One region of the Paenibacillus filicis genome, then DNA from elsewhere that is predicted to be linked to it. Evidence: riboswitches for the same ligand, from Rfam matches in the RefSeq annotation. Region 1 holds a riboswitch; each other region holds the start of a gene.

Region 1 (5,820 bases):
TCACCGTCCCAGCCGCCCAGGTAACGTGCGACCCGCTCGATCGGCTTCTGCGTCGCGGATACGCCGATACGCTGTACCGGGGCTGAACACCAGGCCTGCAGCCGCTCCAGGGTCAGCGACAGATGAACCCCACGCTTATCCGCGGCGAGATCATGAATCTCATCGACAATGACATGCTCCACTGTCTTCAGAATTTCCCGCGCCCGGGGGGAGGTCAGCAGCAGATACAGCGATTCTGGAGTTGTTACCAGCACATCCGGCGGCGTTCGCAGCATCGAGGCGCGGGTGCTCTGCGTCGTATCTCCGGTCCGTACGGCAGCCGTGATCGTTCCTTGTGTCTGAGGAACGCCAGATAGCACCAGTGCCGCCTGAATCTCTTCGAGAAATTGCAGCAGATGGTGATGAATATCGTTATTGAGCGCCTTCAGCGGAGTCACGACCAAGGTGCGCACACCAGGGACGTAGGCTTCCGCATCACTTTCCTTGCTTCTCAAGATCCGGTTCAGACAGGGCAGCAGCGCCGCCAGCGTCTTGCCTGACCCGGTCGGCGAGGAAATCAGCGTATGGTCCCCTGATTGGATACGCACCCACGCCTGCTTCTGAACCTCGGTCGGCTCTCCGAACCGGCCGGCAAACCATTGCCATAATACCGGATGAAATCCGTAATCCTCTGTAAAGCCCGACATCGATCGTGCCTCCGTCCTGCCTCGTTATGTTAACTATAACCATATCATATCCGTAGCACCCACTTCCAGCATTCCCCTTCTCCACCGTACACGCGCAGCCGTGTAAAACTCACGTCTATCCACATCAGCGGCCGTTCATCGTCACAATGAAACAGGGACAGCAGAGCCGTCCGTAGACGCTCACTGTCCCTGCTTGGTTCTATTTAACCTATTATGCTGAATCTACTGTTATGATAGCCAATCGCTACTACCAATTATCTGGCTGTACGGCGATCCCAACGGAAGATGATTACCGTAATGACCAGTCCCATCAGGGACATCAGCGCGCCGGCCCAAGGAAGGAATCCGAGACCTGCCTGTGTAATCACAACCCCGCCCAGATAAGCCCCGCCTGCGTTTCCGAGATTCAAGGCCGAGTGATTCGAAGTGGAAGCTAGCGCGGGAGCGTCCTTGGCCAGTGACATAATCCGAACCTGCAGTCCGGGAAGCACGCCAAAGGAAGCCACACCCCACAGAAAGATCGTCGCGATCGCCAGCACCGGGATATGTGCGGTCACACCGAGCACAGCCAGAAGAACCGCCAGCAGCAGAAACCCGACCATCAGCGTAGGCATCAGCTTCCAATCGGCGAGCTTGCCGCCTACGATATTCCCGATCGTGACTCCGATGCCGAATAGCACGAGCACCCACGTGACGTTATGCTCAGCTAAGCCCGTCACTTCCTGCAGCAGCGGCGCGATATACGTGAAGACTGCGAACAAGCTGCTGCAGCCGATAGCGCCCGCCAGCAGCACCGTCAGCAGCTTAGGCTGGCCGAGCGCCCTGATCTGCCGGATAAAGCTGGAGGATGGATCATGCGGGATTTTCGGAATCAAGGCGACAATGCCTACCAGCGTAATAATCCCCATGACGACGACGGCCAGGAAAGCAGCTCTCCAGCCCATATTCTGACCGATGAAGGTGCCGAAGGGCACCCCGATAATATTGGCGACCGTGAGTCCCGCCATCATGACCGAGACGGCCGCTGCCCGCCGGTTCGGTGCAACCAGATTGGCAGCGATGACCGACCCGACTCCGAAGAAGGTGCCGTGCGCCAGCGAAGTGAATAGCCGGGCCAGCATCAGCACCGTATAAGTGGGAGCAACAGCGGCAATCCCGTTACCGATAATGAATAAGACCATGAGAATGCACAATAACACTTTCTGGGGAAGCCTCGATGTCGCTAACGCCAGGACCGGCGCTCCGATCGCGACGCCCAGCGCGTAGCCTGTGATCAGTTGGCCCGCTTTGGGAATGCTGACGTCCAGATCTGCCGCAACATTAGGCAGTAAACCCATAATCACGAACTCTGTCATCCCTATCGCAAATGCTCCTGCGGTTAACGAAATCAGGGCAATAGGAAACCTTTTTTCCTTGCTTGAGGAGCCGATGGCTGCTTGCTGCACTCCCATGGAATATACGCCTTCTCTCTATGTATGTGCCTGTGCCAGGTCAAGCCTTATGGCTTGCTGCGCACCGTATGTTAGAATAGCACACGCTTAGAAAAGTCGGCAATAACCTACACGCATTCTTTACAGATTCTTCCCTCCTAATCTCCTGCAACAATTCCGGGGTCGCTGCTCCTGCCGGTATGCGTTATATTCGTTATCGTTCCACTCCCACTCGAACCATCGGCAAGCCTTTGAAAATACGGGTATAGTAGAATACTTGTCATTTGTGCATACACGAAAATGCTGAGTTTGCCCGGTTTCTTGGCATAAAAACTAGCGCATGGAAATCATTATGCAATGATTCGAGAGTTATATCATGTTACCATGAAGCAACCGCAGGAAACACGATGGGCTTACATCGATTGATCTTCGCGGAAAAAAGAAGGCCGAAGCTTCTACTAGAAGCACGGGGAACCCAATGTTTTGGGGTGAAGCCGCTTCTCGCGGCCGGGTGATTGCTCTTTGACCCGAACCCGTCAGCTAACCTCGTAGGCCACAATAAGGAGAGGATGAAAGAAATGTTTTTCAAAAAGACAGTATTGACAGGTGCACTGGCGTTAAGCGTTGTCGTCGGAGCAGGTTCCGCGTTTGCAGCAACTCCAACGACAGGCACTATCAATCCTGATCAGTTGGTCAATCGTCTACAGCAACAATACGGATTGTCCCTGAGTGATCTGCTGCAGAAGCTGCAGGGTGCGAATCTTCGCATAGTATGCCCGGAAATTCATTATGTTTATCCAGGGCAAGGTGGCTCTGGTAACGACCATGGACAAGCTCCAACAACGCCGGGTACAGGTTCTGAGAATCCGGATAATGGCTCTGCCGCTCCGGATGAAGGACAAGCTCCAGCGGAAACTCCAGACACTGACACACCGGCTCCGGGTACCGAAGCTCCCGTTACAACCCCGGCTCCAGGAAATGGTCAGACGGAAGCTCCGACAGCTCCAAGCAAGCCAGCTACAGACACCGCTTCGGCTTATGCCGATCAGGTCGTAAGCCTGGTGAATGCGGAGCGCGCCAAGGCTGGTCTGTCGCCGCTGACAAGCGATCCGGCCCTTGCCAACATGGCACTCGACAAGGCCAAAGACATGTACAACCTGAACTACTTTGACCATAATTCGCCAACTTACGGTTCCCCGTTCGATATGATGAAGAAATACGGTATTCAATACTCGTATGCCGGCGAGAATATCGCCAAGGGACAACGCGATCCACAGGAAGTTATGAACGCCTGGATGAATAGCGCCGGCCACAGACAAAATATCTTGAGCCCGAACTACACGAAGATCGGCGTTGCTTTCTACAACGGCGAATGGGTTCAAGAGTTCATCGCGAACTAATAAGTGCGTGAAGACAGGAAAAAGCCCGGATGCTCCGGGCTTTTTTGCTGTTTATTTAGGTAGAGCTTGATTGGCCTGCTCTTTCACCGGTATTCGTTTCTCCGCGGAATCCGTTCCCAGACCGATCTCATGATCGACCGAAGCTTCCTGGACCTCTCCGTAAGCCCAGTGCTGCATGTCAACGTCACGCCACTGCTGCTCCCCAGCTGTGTATGGACCGCGGCCCAGCAGCTTGTTGACCACCGTTACCGCCTCCGCGCGGGTCAGGCTATGCTCCGGCAGGAACCTGCCATCTTCGTAGCCGTCCAGTACCCCGGCCGTCCGCATTCGTAGGATCGCCTCCTGCGCCCAGTGACCTTGAACATCCGTGAACCTGGCGCTTAGGCTCGAAGTAGGATTACCGGTGGACCAGCGGGCAGCCAGGCTGGCCATTTCCGCGCGGGTAACTGGCGCTTCCGGCCGGAAGCTTCCATCGGGATACCCGTCCATGATCCCCATCCACGTGACTCTGTTGATATTGTCTGATGCCCAGTGCGACTGGGTCACATCTGTGTATGTGACTTCCTTACGATTCTCGGCCTTACTCGTGACGCGTGATAGAATCGTAGCTACCTCGGCCCGGGTAATCCGGTTAGACGGCCCAAAGGTGCCATCGGGATAGCCCGTGATATACGGCCGGTGATGTCCAGGATTGTTCACGAGCATGCTGAAGGTCCGTTTACGCTTCTCACTGTCTACAGTAAGGTCCCCTGCATACACGACCGCTACCTGATCTCCAGCCAGAACAGGCTGCCTCAGCACCAGAATAATCCGACCCTTTTCCACGATGACCTGCTCGATAGCCACAGGCTTGCCATTCACCGTTACCGAGAAGCTATCTTTGTCAATGCCTTCATCGGAGCCGCCGTGCTTGATCGTAATCTGCTTGCCTTCTCCTTCCAGCTTAACTTCGGCCCTGGAGTCCGGTTTCGTGTCTCCTGGCGATGAACTGCCGGAATTGTCGCTGCTGCCGTCCGTTTCTGAGTCGGAGCTGTTGTTGCCGGACGGGTTAAGCTGTACGAAGGTGAAAGTACTGAATTTATCGATCTCCAGCTCAAGGCCATAGGGCTGGTTATTTCTGTACACGACTGTTCCCGAGGCCAGCTTCTTGTCGCCGTCGCTGTGCTCGATAAACACACGAAGCGAATTCAAGTAGGCCGCCTGGCCGGTTGCTGGTAAAATTCCGTTGAACGGAATGACCAGCTTCGTGCGGAAATTCCGATAGTTGGTCTCAATCTTCTGCGGCATCCCAACCACTACAGCCTTCCCGCTGCCTGCAGCCTGACGTATCGCAGGCTCCACCAGAATGCGGGCAGCTACCGTCTGACGGCCCTGCTCACTGCGGATTGGCACGATCCGGAAGTACAGATCCATCGCCTGCTGCTTCATGCGCAGCAGTATCTCATTAGAAAGCGTCAGGATGGCGGTTTCACTCTCCACTTGAATAGCCATCCCGTGATTGGATAAACTCGCCACGCTGCCCCCGGCAATCTGGACGGCCAATTCGTCCGGCCTGTCGCTCGGAAGTTCTTCCATGACGAGCCGAGCTGTGCGTTCCCCGGTCGTCTGGCTTTTATCGATAATCTGATCAGCTGCCGATTCGTCGAGAATCGTCTTGTCGATCAGCGTCCGGTCGGACAGCACGATCCGCGCAATGCTGAGCGGCTTGGTGAATTCGCCCTTTTCCCCGACCACATTCACGGTCCTCACTCCTTCGGTGACGGACGTTTTGGTCGTCGTCTGGTTTTTGACGATCAGCAGGAATGGACGGGATGCCGAGCGGTTGTTCTTGGATACCGTCGCCGTGACAATGACGCTTCGCTCATCAGACTGATGATGAACTTGTCCAATCACCTGGTGATTCTGTGCTTCCCCGATGGAGATCACATCCGGCTGGCTGGATACCCAGGTGACGAGCGTCTCATGCTTGCCGACAGACAACATGTACAGGTTCGAAGTAACGCTTTCCCATGTATCACCGTTGCTAAACCCGATACTCAATTGATTCAGAGCGTCCTCCAGCTCATGATCGGTATTGCCTTGACCCGAGCGGCTTAGGACGAGAAATGTCGTCTTGGCGATCTGGCTTCCACTCCCTGTCAACACCGTGTATCGGCCCAAAGCAGCATCAGCAGCCAGTGTGAAGCCGGCTAGATACCTCTCTCCTTGAACCGGAACCGACCGAAAGAAATAAACATGATCGTCGGGTCCAAATACCTTCACGATCACATCCGATGCTGCCGATGCTCCGCTTATGGTCACCTG
Region 2 (5,820 bases), on a different contig from region 1:
ACCGAGCCGAGAACCACTGTTTCTTTGGCTGGCTTGAATGCGGCTGCACCCGAAAACAACGTAACCGAGCCTTCGTTCGACAGCCAAGGCGCTGCATGCTTAACTAACTGGTAAGGACCGAAAAATTTGCTGGCGAACAATCCCTTCACGGTCTCCATCTCAGACTCTTTAAAATCGACCAAGGAAGTTTCTGAAGCGCTAATCACGAGATGATCGAACTGCTTGATCCGCTGGTCGAAGAACTGTTTCACCTGCAGTTCATCCATCATATCCAGAGCATAACCCTCTACATTCTCCGCATAAAGAGAGAAGCCTTCTCGTGCAAGGTCTAGCTTTGTCTGGGATCGTCCAACAATAACAACCTTAGCCCCTGCTTCCAGCAGCAGACCGGCGGTTGCCAATCCAATACCGGAGCTGCCTCCAACAATCAACACTTTTTTTCCATGTAGGGATACCATTTTACTTTCTCCTCCTTATTAGTTGGTTGACCAACCAATTTATAAAATAAAGCATTAAGTGAACGAGAGATACATTTCACTTAATGTTTCATAAGCCGCATTCAGATCGAAGCTCTCGTCAGTCAGCTTGCGCAGAGCCAGCCCGTCAAACGCGGCGGTCAAAGTAGCTGCGATCGCTTCGTGATTGACGCCTTCTTTTCGGGCAAGAAGAGTGGAGAGTTCGGCGATTTTCCGCTGTTCCTCCTGTAATAGTGCATTCACATGCGACTTTACAGTAGAATTATTTAGTCCATTCGAATACAGTTCGAACCGCAGGCGGTACATATCTAAATCCGCAAATAACCGTTCCTTACCTAGCTTTAAAACGTGTTCGGTTTGCTGAATGTCCTTCGCCCGACGGAGAATTTCGTCCCAATCCTGAAGGCATTGGCGCTTAGCTTCCTCTAGCACGGCCAAAATAAGCTCTTCCTTGCTTTTGAAATAGTAGTGGATCAAGCCTGGTGCGACACCGGCAGCTTGAGCAACCAGTTTGATCGAAGTAGCTTTGATACCATGCTCGATCAATAAATCATGCGTCTTGGCGATAATAAGATCCCGATTATTTAATGGCTCTGTAATTATGTTTCCCCCTTCACTTGTTTGGTCGTCCAACCAAGACTAACAGCTTCCACCGGACTAGTCAAGTCAGCATGAACATAGATAAAGATCCTTTTTCGAAGAAACTTTTTTGATCATACACACCCAACCACCTTGATTCGCGTCATGTAAATTAACATATTTAATCCCATGAAATCCAACTTGCTACCTTTCATTCCTCCATCTTTTTTCTTTCACATGTCAGGTAAATTCACAATATATTATTGAAAATGAATGATTTTCACGATATATTTAGTACATACGGATATTCAAACAATCATTTCTCATTCGCCTTGTCATATATTTTTCAAATTGTGGAATGGGGCTGGCTATCATGCAAAATGAAACACCATCAGTCGACATTGATGACATTGATCGAAAAATCATTCATGAACTTACTACTAACGGTAGAATATCTTACACAGATCTTGGGAAAGAAATCGGACTGTCGCGTGTTGCCGTTCAAGCTCGCATTCATACGCTTATGGATAGCGGCGTGATTGAGCAGTTTACGGCGGTGCTGAATCCGGCTAAAGTAGGCATAGGTGTGACGGCTATCTTCAATATCGAGGTGGAGCCGCTGCAGATGCAGGAGGTAGCCAGTAAGTTGTCGGCTCAACCGGCCGTAACCAACCTGTACCATACGACCGGTCCGAGCAAGCTTTATATGCACGGTCTATTCGCTACCAATCAGGAGATGGAAGCCTTTCTAAGGGAGAAGCTATATACACTGCCAGGGATTACAAGCGTGGATTGTCAGGTGCTGATCACTCGCTACAAAAGCCGCGTAGGTCTACCGCTCTAGCTTGGAGCCGGACGATTTGCCGTGATTACCCCTACATCTCCTGACGCCTCGCCCATCCAATTGGATGGTCTGATTTTTATCGGAATGGATGGTTACGACAGCTCCGATTGCTGCTATAGTCTAGGGGGAACAAGGACGGCAGAGAGGTGAGGAGCCTGTGCAGCAGCTCTATATATATTACTTGGTATTCGCTACGATCCTGTTGATCGGCGCCGTTTCGACCATTATGGTCGGGGTCTCCAAGAAAAACAAAGAAGGCAATCCTTCTTATGATAGCAAAACCAAAGGAAATTGGTCCCGTTTATCGTGGATTTATATTGTCGTGATCGTGCTCGGTTATGTGGCTTTAGTTGCCTATATCGTGCAGTCCAGCCCGGGCTCGTCCGGCTAAACTTACACCAAATCTCAACAGGACCGCTCCCACAAGGAGCGGTCCTCTTTGGCGTTGTCCAACCCGCTTGGTTTTATTTGACAGAATTCCTTCTCCTGCTATACATTTAACTAGAAATCCTATCTGAATAAGGAGTGTTTATACGATGTCCTCTGTGCTCCCTGATGATTTGAAGCTTGGACCGGTGAAGCTGAAGGTTTCCGACTTGACGCGTTCTCTGGCTTTCTATACGGAAATAGTCGGCTTGCGTCTGCTGCACGAAACGCAAGGCGAAGCCCAGCTGACCGCGGATGGACTCACACCGCTGGTCGTCCTGCGGGAAGTCGCCGATGCGCAGGTAACCGCGCGCAGGTCCGCCGCAGGCTTGTATCACTTCGCGATTCTGCTGCCTACCCGCGAGGCTCTAGGGCTTACCCTTCGTCATCTGATCGGGACGGGAATTCATATCGGCCATTCGGACCATCTGGTCAGCGAAGCTCTATATATTACCGATCCCGACCATAACGGCATAGAAATTTACAGTGACCGCCCTCGCGACACCTGGCGCCGGGACACTCAAGGCCACTATATCATGGCCAGCGATCCGATCGACCGGGATGGCCTCGTGGCGCTAGCGGAAGGCAAGGAGTGGAACGGCCTGCCGCCTGGTACCGTAATCGGCCATATCCATTTTCACGTTCAAAGCCTGGACAGCTCCAGACGCTTCTATTGCAATGTGCTCGGCTTCGATATCGTAGCCGATGCCAGCAGCCGGGGTGCGTTGTTCATCTCTGCTGGCGGGTACCACCATCATATCGGCCTGAATATTTGGGCTGGAGAGCACGCTCCGATTCCGCCGGCTCAGGCAACAGGCCTGGACTATGCAACGGTCGTCTTCCCGGACGAAGCCTCCCTTCGTCAGACCCTGGACCGGCTGGGCAGCGCCGGGATCGCGGTAGCGGAGCAGAACGGGTTCCGGTCGGTGACCGACCCATCAGGCATTACACTCCGCCTGGTAACTGTTTAAGTGCAGCAAAAGACCGCTCCCGGCAGGAGCGGTCTTGATCTCTATCCTTGGCTATGAAATCCGGTCCGTATGTGACATGATCGCCGCTGTTAGCGAAAGCGTTCCACGTCCGGCGCTTTGGACGTGACCGAGCAGCCCCTCTCCGGCTCCAGCGCCCGGCCCGCTATACGTTTGTAGGCCATCCAATGCTGCTGATCGCTGGAGAAAAATCCCTCTCCGACGATCGATTGCAGCGCTTCTCTCAGCCGCTGCACCTCATTTAGCAAATAAATCATATCCTGCTCCCTCAATTGCTGGGCTTCTACGCGTTCCCGAATTTCCCTCACCCTGTTCATATACCGTTCTCCTTCCCCATGAGATACCCCGTCTCTGGCTCTGAAGCTTATGCGGACTTGACCGGCTTGGCATGAAAAAAAGACCCCGGCTATCCGCTGCCTCCGCTCGAGACAATCAAGGACCAGCCCCCAGGGTCTTCCCCATAAAAAAAAGACCCCACCAATCACGGGTCATTGCTGCAACATGTTGGCTTGCATGCCGACTGACCCATCTTCCGCTGACGAGGTTAGCTGTCGGGCTCGGGAAAGATGGTTCCCTACATGAATCATGATTCGCCCCAAATGCAAGTGGTTCCCCCGCTTTCCAGTGACTGGCACCGGAAATTAAGCTAGTTTTATAGTACGGAAATCCTCCGCATTAGTCAATAAGCAAAGCCTTGGGTTTGTCCCGCTGCCCGCAGCACTGGCGGAATTCCAGCCTGCGCTGCTGCCGTGTCAACCCAGCGGACGCTCGACGGCGAACTGCTCCCCGAGCCGGGCATAATAGCTGCCCGCCAGACGGCTCACCGGGCGTAGCTTCTCTGCCAGGATGTGGCCTTGCTCATAGATCTCCTCCGCCAGATGAAAGCGGACGACCCGGCCGATCAGCAGATCGCAGGCGGGCTCGCCGCCCGTCCCGCCCAGCTCCAGACTCTGCTCCAGCACGCATTCCAGCCTTACCTTCGCTTCCATCAGCCTCGGCACCGGTACCGCCTCGCTGGGCACCAGCGAGAAGCCGGCCTGGATTACTTCGCTCTCGTCCGACGGGAGATTCGCAGCCGTTTCATTCATCGGAAGGACGATCGACTCGTCAGGGATATGGATGACAAAGGCCCCCGTATGTATGGCATTTCTCGCCGTATCCTTCATCGCACCCTGCTTCCGCTGGACGGATACCGAGACCAGTGGCGGCTGGCTCGATACGATGGAAAAGTAACTGAACGGAGCCGCATTCACCACGCCATCCGGGGAGAGCGTCGTCACAAGCGCGATGGGCCGCGGGATAATACTGCCCGTCAGCAGCTTATAATTATCTCGCTCGCTTTGCGTCGAAGGATCGATCACGATCATAGCAGCCGCTCCCGGAGCCAAGCTGCGGCCGCCCGAGCCTCCGTCGCCGTCAACTGATGGCCGGATCGCTCCCAGTGAACCGTAACATCCGCCCCCGCTTGCTCCAGCAATCCTTGCAGCTCCTCAGTCTCCAAAGGTGAGCAAATCGGGTCATGGCTTCCTGCGCCGATAAATACCGGCGTACCACTCAGAGCTGGAAGCTCAATGCCCCGTCTGGGTACCATCGGATGGTGCAAAATCGCTCCGCTTACGGCCTGTGGATAATGGAACAGCAGGCTGCCGATCAAATTCGCTCCGTTGGAATAGCCCACGGCAATGACCCGGCTGCGGTCGAATCCATATTGAGCCGCAGCCTCCTCCAGGAAATCGTACACTTCCTTCGTCCGGAAGATCAGATCCTCTTCATCGAATACGCCTTCGGCGAGCCGCCGGAAAAACCGCGGCATGCCGTTCTCCAGCACATTTCCTCGAAGACTCAGCACGGAAGACTCAGGCGACAGAAGGCCGGCCAGCGGGAGCAGATCGCGTTCTGTGCCGCCCGTTCCGTGGAATAAAACCAGCGTCGGGGCGTCAGGATTGGCGCCTTTCTCGAATAGATGCTTCATGATCATTTCCCCTCCACGACGCGGACCTGGATGGGCCGCAAGCCTGCTTGGATCTGTGCGCGATGCGGCTCATACCACTCGGGCAGCATCAAGGTCTCGCCCAATGATTCCGCAGGCTCGTCGTTGGCAAATCCAGGAGGGTCGGTAGCGATCTCGAACAAGATGCCGCCGCCCTCGCGGAAATAGATCGCATTGAAATACTGGCGGTCGATGATGGAGGTCGGACGATAGCCTTTCTCCGCCACGAGAGCCTGCCAGCGGGCATGATCTTCGAAGTCTTGAGCACGCCATGCGATATGATGCACGGTGCCCGCGCCTCCGGTTCCCCATTCCGCCGCTGCCAGCGGAACATCGATCACATTGCCGATATCTCCGGAAGCCTGGAAGCGTGCGTACCCGCTGTCTTCTCCCTCTCTCTCCAAACCCAGGACATGCTGCAGTGCATCCATGGTAGCCGCAGGCTTCACACTATACAAGACCGCTCCGCCAAACCCCTTGATCGCCTGATCCGGCGTCAGACCGTCGAAGGACCAC
Region 3 (5,820 bases), on a different contig from region 1:
ATCCAAAGGGATCAAAGCTGCTTCGGATATTGTCTTTGTCATAGACGTGACAGGTAGTATGGGTGAGGTTATCGACTACGTGAAGGAGTCGGTCATTAGCTTCGTGGATTCCGTTCCATCGGGCTCGAACTTTGCTCTCGTGGCTTATCGGGATATTAATTATGTAGATCCGTATAATCCAGATTTCGAGTATTTTGATTTCACCAATAATAAACACTTGTTACGGGTTCAATTAGAGCAGTTGGTTGCTTCCGGCGGGGAGGACGAAGAGGAATCTGGACTAGAGGCCATTGATATGGCGATTCAAAAATTAGCGGGACGAAAGAACTCCAAAAGAATCATCTTCATTACCGATGCTCCTGTTCATGATAAAGGCACCTCCCAAGGCATGGCCGGTTTCTTCCTGGAAGAAATCATCGCTAACCTGCCAGCGAATCAGGTTACGCTGGATGCCATTGCCCCGACAAGCGGCTTGGCCTACGAGCAGATCAGTCAGCTTGTTCAAGCTGGCCAAGGTACCTTATACGATATTGATGCTGCCACGCTGATGCAGCTGCAATGACTTTGGTGAAGCAAGCCTATGCATGAATTTCACTGTCATGCAGGGATTACCGAGCTTATGCTCGTTTCCCTCACCAAGCACGGACTCTAGGGTCCGTGCTTTTTTCATAATGAAATTCGGTAACGCACCGCTACACGCTGGGATGAGAGGTTTGCTATGCCGCTCATTACTGTTATAATTCCTATCATGATTCTCCTGCCACTTCATCGAATACGGGAATTAAATAGTAACTAACCAGACAGGGAGAGATTCCGATGCAACCATTCGAAAAAAAAGTAATCATTGATGCCGATACGGGGATCGACGATGCGCTAGCCATCCTATATGCGCTGAAAGCAACGGATGTACACGTAGAGGGAATCACAACGGTATTCGGGAATATTAGCGTCCAGCAAGCAACGGAGAATACCTTAAGAATTATTCAGCTGGCCAAGACGACCTATGAGATTCCGGTGGTCCAAGGGGCGGAGAAGCCTCTGCAGCGCACCTTGCAGGGCTTCTCTACGAAAGTGCACGGCGAGAATGGAATCGGCGACGTCGAGCTTCCGCCTTCCGCTCAGAAGGCCTTGGGGGAAGAAGCCCATGAGTTTATCTTGCGTAAAGCGGACGAGCTTCCTAATGAGTTAATTATCGTGGCTTTGGGAAGATTAACCAACTTAGCCCAGGCGCTTCAGAAGGATGCAACGTTGGCTCAAAAAATTAAGCATGTATATGTCATGGGTGGAGCTGTTCATGTCCCGGGTAATGTAACCCCCGTGTCGGAGGCGAATATATGGGGCGATCCCGAGGCCGCGGACATCGTGTTTAGCTCGGGGTTACCGATCACCATGGTGGGCCTAGATGTTACGATGAAAACGCTGATTACCCAGCAGCATCTGAACTATCTGCAGGAGCATTGCCAAGAAGAGAACAAGGATATCGTCGAATTTATCAACGAATCCTTACAGTTTTACTTTGACTTCTATCACACCTCGAATTATTGGATGGGAGCTGCCCCGCTGCATGATCCATTAACGATGCTGGTGGCCCTAGAGCCAGGTGTGGTCAAAACCCAACAGATGAAGATTAAAGTGGAATGCCAAAGTGAGATTTGTCAGGGGATGACCGTGGCGGATTTACGGCGTAATGCTTTGGTAGGAAGTCCTGTACAGGTGTGTATAGATGTCGAGGCCGAGTATGCCGTGAATAAATTATTGTCCGTATTTCTTTAAACAGCGTCTATAGCTATGCAGAAGGCATGGAAGGGGAGCAGAAATGCTCCCTTAGCCTGTTTGTAATCAGGCATGTATGCGTCTGAAACGACCTTTGTCACGCCATATGAAAAGAGTCCCTTTCTTCTAAGCAGATCCAATTTGTCAGGCGGAACACTTTTGGAAGGTCTTTTTTTACATGAGGCGCCTCTTCATCTATAAAAATTACGAAATCAGAGGTCATGGCCGCCATTCCGGCATCCTCAATCTTCGTCTCGTGCAACCGGGATTAGTAAATAGTTGTTGGCGGCTGAAACCTGTGCTTACGAGGTTAGCTATCGCGGTTACCCCATTCGCCCGAACTATTGCAAAATAAAACCCGATAAATGGTTAGATTTGTATGATTTGAACCGGAAATCCACGTGAAACCGACTTCAATGGACAGACGCTTCGGTTATCTCCACCTTTTCTAGGCTAAGCTTCTATTTTCGTGATTTTCGAGATAAACAGTAAAATCGGGAGTAAGATGCAGCAATATGGAGATCGAAGATGAATTACTTCCGGATTATGGCGGATTGAACGGGATTTGACGGATGGTCTTTCTTTACAGGACCAACCGGCAAGCGTATGATACAACTCATGAATCAAACAAAGTTTCCATGTTGAATCGCTGAGTTTCCTGGGCTAACCGGGAAAGCGGGGGAACCAATACAGCCAGGCCGAAGCGGTGTGAGAGCCGCTGCGCGCAGGGCATGGGGTGAATCTTGGGGCAGGAAGCGGCTCCGAGTAGGGCGACTCTCACCGCCCGAATCCGTCAGCTAACCCCGTAAGCGTTGGTAGGCAGCCATCTTGGTATCGAAGGACCGTCTTGACTTGTTCTGACATGCGAATGGTGCTTAATGGAGAGAGGATGATGAAGCTTGTGATCGAACCTATCGACCACAGGGCTTAAGCCTCTGTGGTTTTTACTTGTCTTTTTATGAAACAGAAGCCAATGATTTACAAAACGAATGACATGCATCTGATTCGCTGAGTCCTTGAATGGAAAAGGAACGGGGGAACCAACGAAGCTGCCATCGCAGCTTCATGGGGTGAATCCCGGAACAGCCAGGCTGTTCCCGGGTAGGGCGACTCTCACGCCCGAATCCGTCAGCTAACCTCGTAAGCGTTTGGAGAGAGGCAACGATTGTCGTGGGCAAGACACGGTCTATTTGGCTGTGCCTGAAGAAGCCGCGGGAAGAGTTCTTTTCTTCCTGCCGGCTTCTTTTTTGTTGCCTTCTCTTTCTCAATCAATAGGAGGAGAATCCGTGGTACATCAGCGGGAATGGATCTTGGTATCCGCACCGAACAAAGCAGGGGAGCTGTTCATTAGTCAATTGCTGGCCCGGCAGATTCCGTGCGCAGCGATCGTGAACAATCGAGTGGAACAAGAGAGGGTTACTAGAATCGGAGTGAAAATTTCCCACCTCGTGGATACTAAAAATGAGGTTACCTGGATCATGCCGGAGTTCCCGGTAGGTCAAGTCTTTTTATTTGAAAATAGCGTGACGCTGTGCTGCCGCTATCTGCAGATCTGCAGCAAATGGACGACAAAGCCCATCACGATCATCACCCATTCGAGCAGTCCGAGGCTGATGTACAGAAATCTGGGGGCCCGCAATATCATTCATACGTCCAGTCAGGACGTTAGCTTTTTAATTGCATCCATGGACGATTAGGCAGAAGGCTGACCATGAGGAGGGATTTGGATGCTGGATCTAGGTATGGTGCTGCTTCTGGCCGGAGCGTATGTCTTATTCGCAGGCTTCCTAGCCTGGTGCGGAAGCGTAAACCGTGAACCGGAGGGAGATAACAAATGATCGTGGTTGGTGTATGTACGGTGTTTATCTTTATTTATCTCGTCTATGTGCTGGTCAATCCGGAGAAATTCTAGGTTGCTGACAAGGAGGGTCTAAGAAGTTATGGGCATTGTACAAATAGCCGTTGTTATCCTGATCCTGCTGCTGCTGGTGAAGCCGCTCGGCACCTACCTGTACCAGGTGTTCCGGGGCGAGGCGAACGGCACAGATCGCTGGTTTGCCTGGGCGGAGAGGCCGATATACGCACTGATCGGGCTGAAGCAGCGCCGGGGCATGACCTGGAAAACCTACGCGCTAAGCTTTATTCTGACGAACATCGTCCTGGTAGCGACCGGCTACCTCATGCTTCGACTGCAGAAGTTTCTGCCGTTTAACCCGAGCGGCATCGATAATATGGAGCAGACGCTGACATTCAATACGGTCATCAGCTTCATGACCAATACGAATCTCCAGCATTACAGCGGTGAGACTGGCCTCTCGTATTTCTCGCAGATGGCTTTTATTACGATGATGATGTTTACCTCAGCTGCTACGGGGCTGTGCGTGGCGATAGCCTTCATCCGAGCCATCACGAGCAAGGGTGAGACGATCGGCAATTTCTTCGAGGATTTCGTCAAGGCGCATACGCGGGTATTTCTGCCGTTTGCTTTTGTCACCACGCTGGTGCTCGTCGGGCTTCAGGTACCACAGACGCTGCAGCCAACGATCACCGTGAACGGGGTGGAAGGGCCGCAGCAGATTGCGATCGGCCCGGTAGCGGCGCTCGAATCGATCAAGCATCTGGGGACCAACGGGGGCGGCTTCTTCGGGGCGAACTCAGCCCATCCGTTCGAGAATCCGAATCCGCTGACCAACGTGATCGAGATTCTGTCCATGTGGTCGCTGGCGGCTGCGCTCCCGTATACGTTCGGCTTGTTTGCCAAGAACCGCAAGCAGGGCTGGGTGATCTTCTCGGCGATGATGATCTTGTTCGTACTGTTCCTGTCTGCAGCTTATGCCGCTGAATCGGCAGGCAATCCCGTGCTGAACCGGCTGGGCGTGGATGCCTCACAGGGCAGCATGGAGGGCAAGGAGGTACGCTTCGGCATTGCTGGGTCCGCCTTGTTCACAACCGTGACGACGGCGGCGACGACCGGCTCCGTCAACAATATGCATGATACGTTGACCCCGCTCGGGGGGATTACGCCGTTGGCTCTGATGATGCTCAACTGTGTATTCGGCGGCAAGGGTGTTGGTCTCGTCAATATGCTCATGTATGCGATTCTGGCGGTGTTCCTCGCCGGGCTCATGGTCGGGCGCACGCCTGAATTTCTGGGACGGAAGATTGAGGCTAGGGAGATGAGATTGATCGCCGTCGCGATTCTGACGCATCCCTTGATCATTCTGGCGCCGACGGCGCTGGCCCTGATGACGGAGCCGGGCACGGCTGCAATTACGAGTCCGTCGTTCCACGGCATCTCGCAGGTGCTGTATGAATACACCTCCTCTGCGGCCAATAACGGGTCCGGCTTTGAGGGACTTGGTGACAACACGCCATTCTGGAATATATCCACGGGTCTCGTGATGCTGTTCGGCCGGTATATCTCGATGATCGCGCTGCTCGCCGTAGCGGGTTCCATGCTGCGCAAGCAGTGGGTTCCAGAGACGATCGGAACCTTCCGTACGGACAATGGCTTGTTTGTCGGGATACTGGTCGGTACGGTCCTGATCATCGGTGCGCTGACATTTTTACCGGCGGTTGTTCTGGGCCCGATCGCTGAGCATTTAACGATCCGTTAATCGAAGAGGTGGAAATAAGTCCATGAGTACAAGTAGAAAAAAACTGCTAACCGGCGAAATGGTAACAAATGCGATCAAAGACAGCTTCATCAAGCTGAATCCGGTCACGATGATGAAGAATCCCGTGATGTTTATTGTGGAGGTCGGCACCTTCGTCGTACTGCTGATGACGCTCTTCCCCGGCTATTTCGGAACGGAAGGCAGCGTAGGCTTTAACCTGACGGTGTTTGTGATTCTGCTGTTCACGGTGCTGTTCGCGAATTTCGCCGAGGCTTTAGCCGAAGGGCGGGGGAAGGCACAGGCGGATTCCCTGAAGAAAACAAAAACTGAGATCTCGGCGAATAAAGTCTTGGGGAGCGGCATCAAGCTGGTACCCTCCACCGAGCTGCGCAAGGGCGATATCGTCATTGTGTCGCAGGGGGAGATGATC

Evidence for each region. A riboswitch is a leader RNA that binds a small molecule or an ion and turns the genes downstream of it on or off. The one in region 1 is predicted to bind cyclic di-AMP.
Region 2: another riboswitch for cyclic di-AMP. It lies ahead of WMW72_RS16585 (hypothetical protein); the one in region 1 lies ahead of WMW72_RS21660 (CAP domain-containing protein).
Region 3: another riboswitch for cyclic di-AMP. It lies ahead of WMW72_RS33695 (hypothetical protein); the one in region 1 lies ahead of WMW72_RS21660 (CAP domain-containing protein).

What each region holds. Positions count from the first base shown of each region.
Region 1 is NZ_JBBPCC010000015.1:95,680-101,499, forward strand. Features, by position in the region: gene WMW72_RS21650 (DEAD/DEAH box helicase) at 1-686, opposite strand, end outside; gene WMW72_RS21655 (MFS transporter) at 941-2,137, opposite strand; cyclic di-AMP (ydaO/yuaA leader) riboswitch at 2,551-2,686, shown strand; gene WMW72_RS21660 (CAP domain-containing protein) at 2,686-3,516, shown strand; gene WMW72_RS21665 (S-layer homology domain-containing protein) at 3,568-5,820, opposite strand, start outside.
Region 2 is NZ_JBBPCC010000010.1:123,581-129,400, reverse strand. Features, by position in the region: gene WMW72_RS16610 (SDR family oxidoreductase) at 1-458, opposite strand, end outside; gene WMW72_RS16605 (TetR/AcrR family transcriptional regulator) at 513-1,109, opposite strand; gene WMW72_RS16600 (Lrp/AsnC family transcriptional regulator) at 1,429-1,899, shown strand; gene WMW72_RS16595 (hypothetical protein) at 2,057-2,290, shown strand; gene WMW72_RS16590 (VOC family protein) at 2,436-3,296, shown strand; gene WMW72_RS16585 (hypothetical protein) at 3,386-3,631, opposite strand; cyclic di-AMP (ydaO/yuaA leader) riboswitch at 3,835-3,972, opposite strand; gene WMW72_RS16580 (flavin reductase family protein) at 4,067-4,681, opposite strand; gene WMW72_RS16575 (alpha/beta hydrolase) at 4,678-5,286, opposite strand; gene WMW72_RS16570 (ring-cleaving dioxygenase) at 5,289-5,820, opposite strand, start outside.
Region 3 is NZ_JBBPCC010000036.1:41,493-47,312, reverse strand. Features, by position in the region: gene WMW72_RS33705 (stalk domain-containing protein) at 1-562, shown strand, start outside; gene WMW72_RS33700 (nucleoside hydrolase) at 817-1,773, shown strand; cyclic di-AMP (ydaO/yuaA leader) riboswitch at 2,411-2,600, shown strand; cyclic di-AMP (ydaO/yuaA leader) riboswitch at 2,770-2,936, shown strand; gene WMW72_RS33695 (hypothetical protein) at 3,060-3,470, shown strand; gene kdpF (K(+)-transporting ATPase subunit F) at 3,608-3,685, shown strand; gene kdpA (potassium-transporting ATPase subunit KdpA) at 3,714-5,390, shown strand; gene kdpB (potassium-transporting ATPase subunit KdpB) at 5,413-5,820, shown strand, end outside.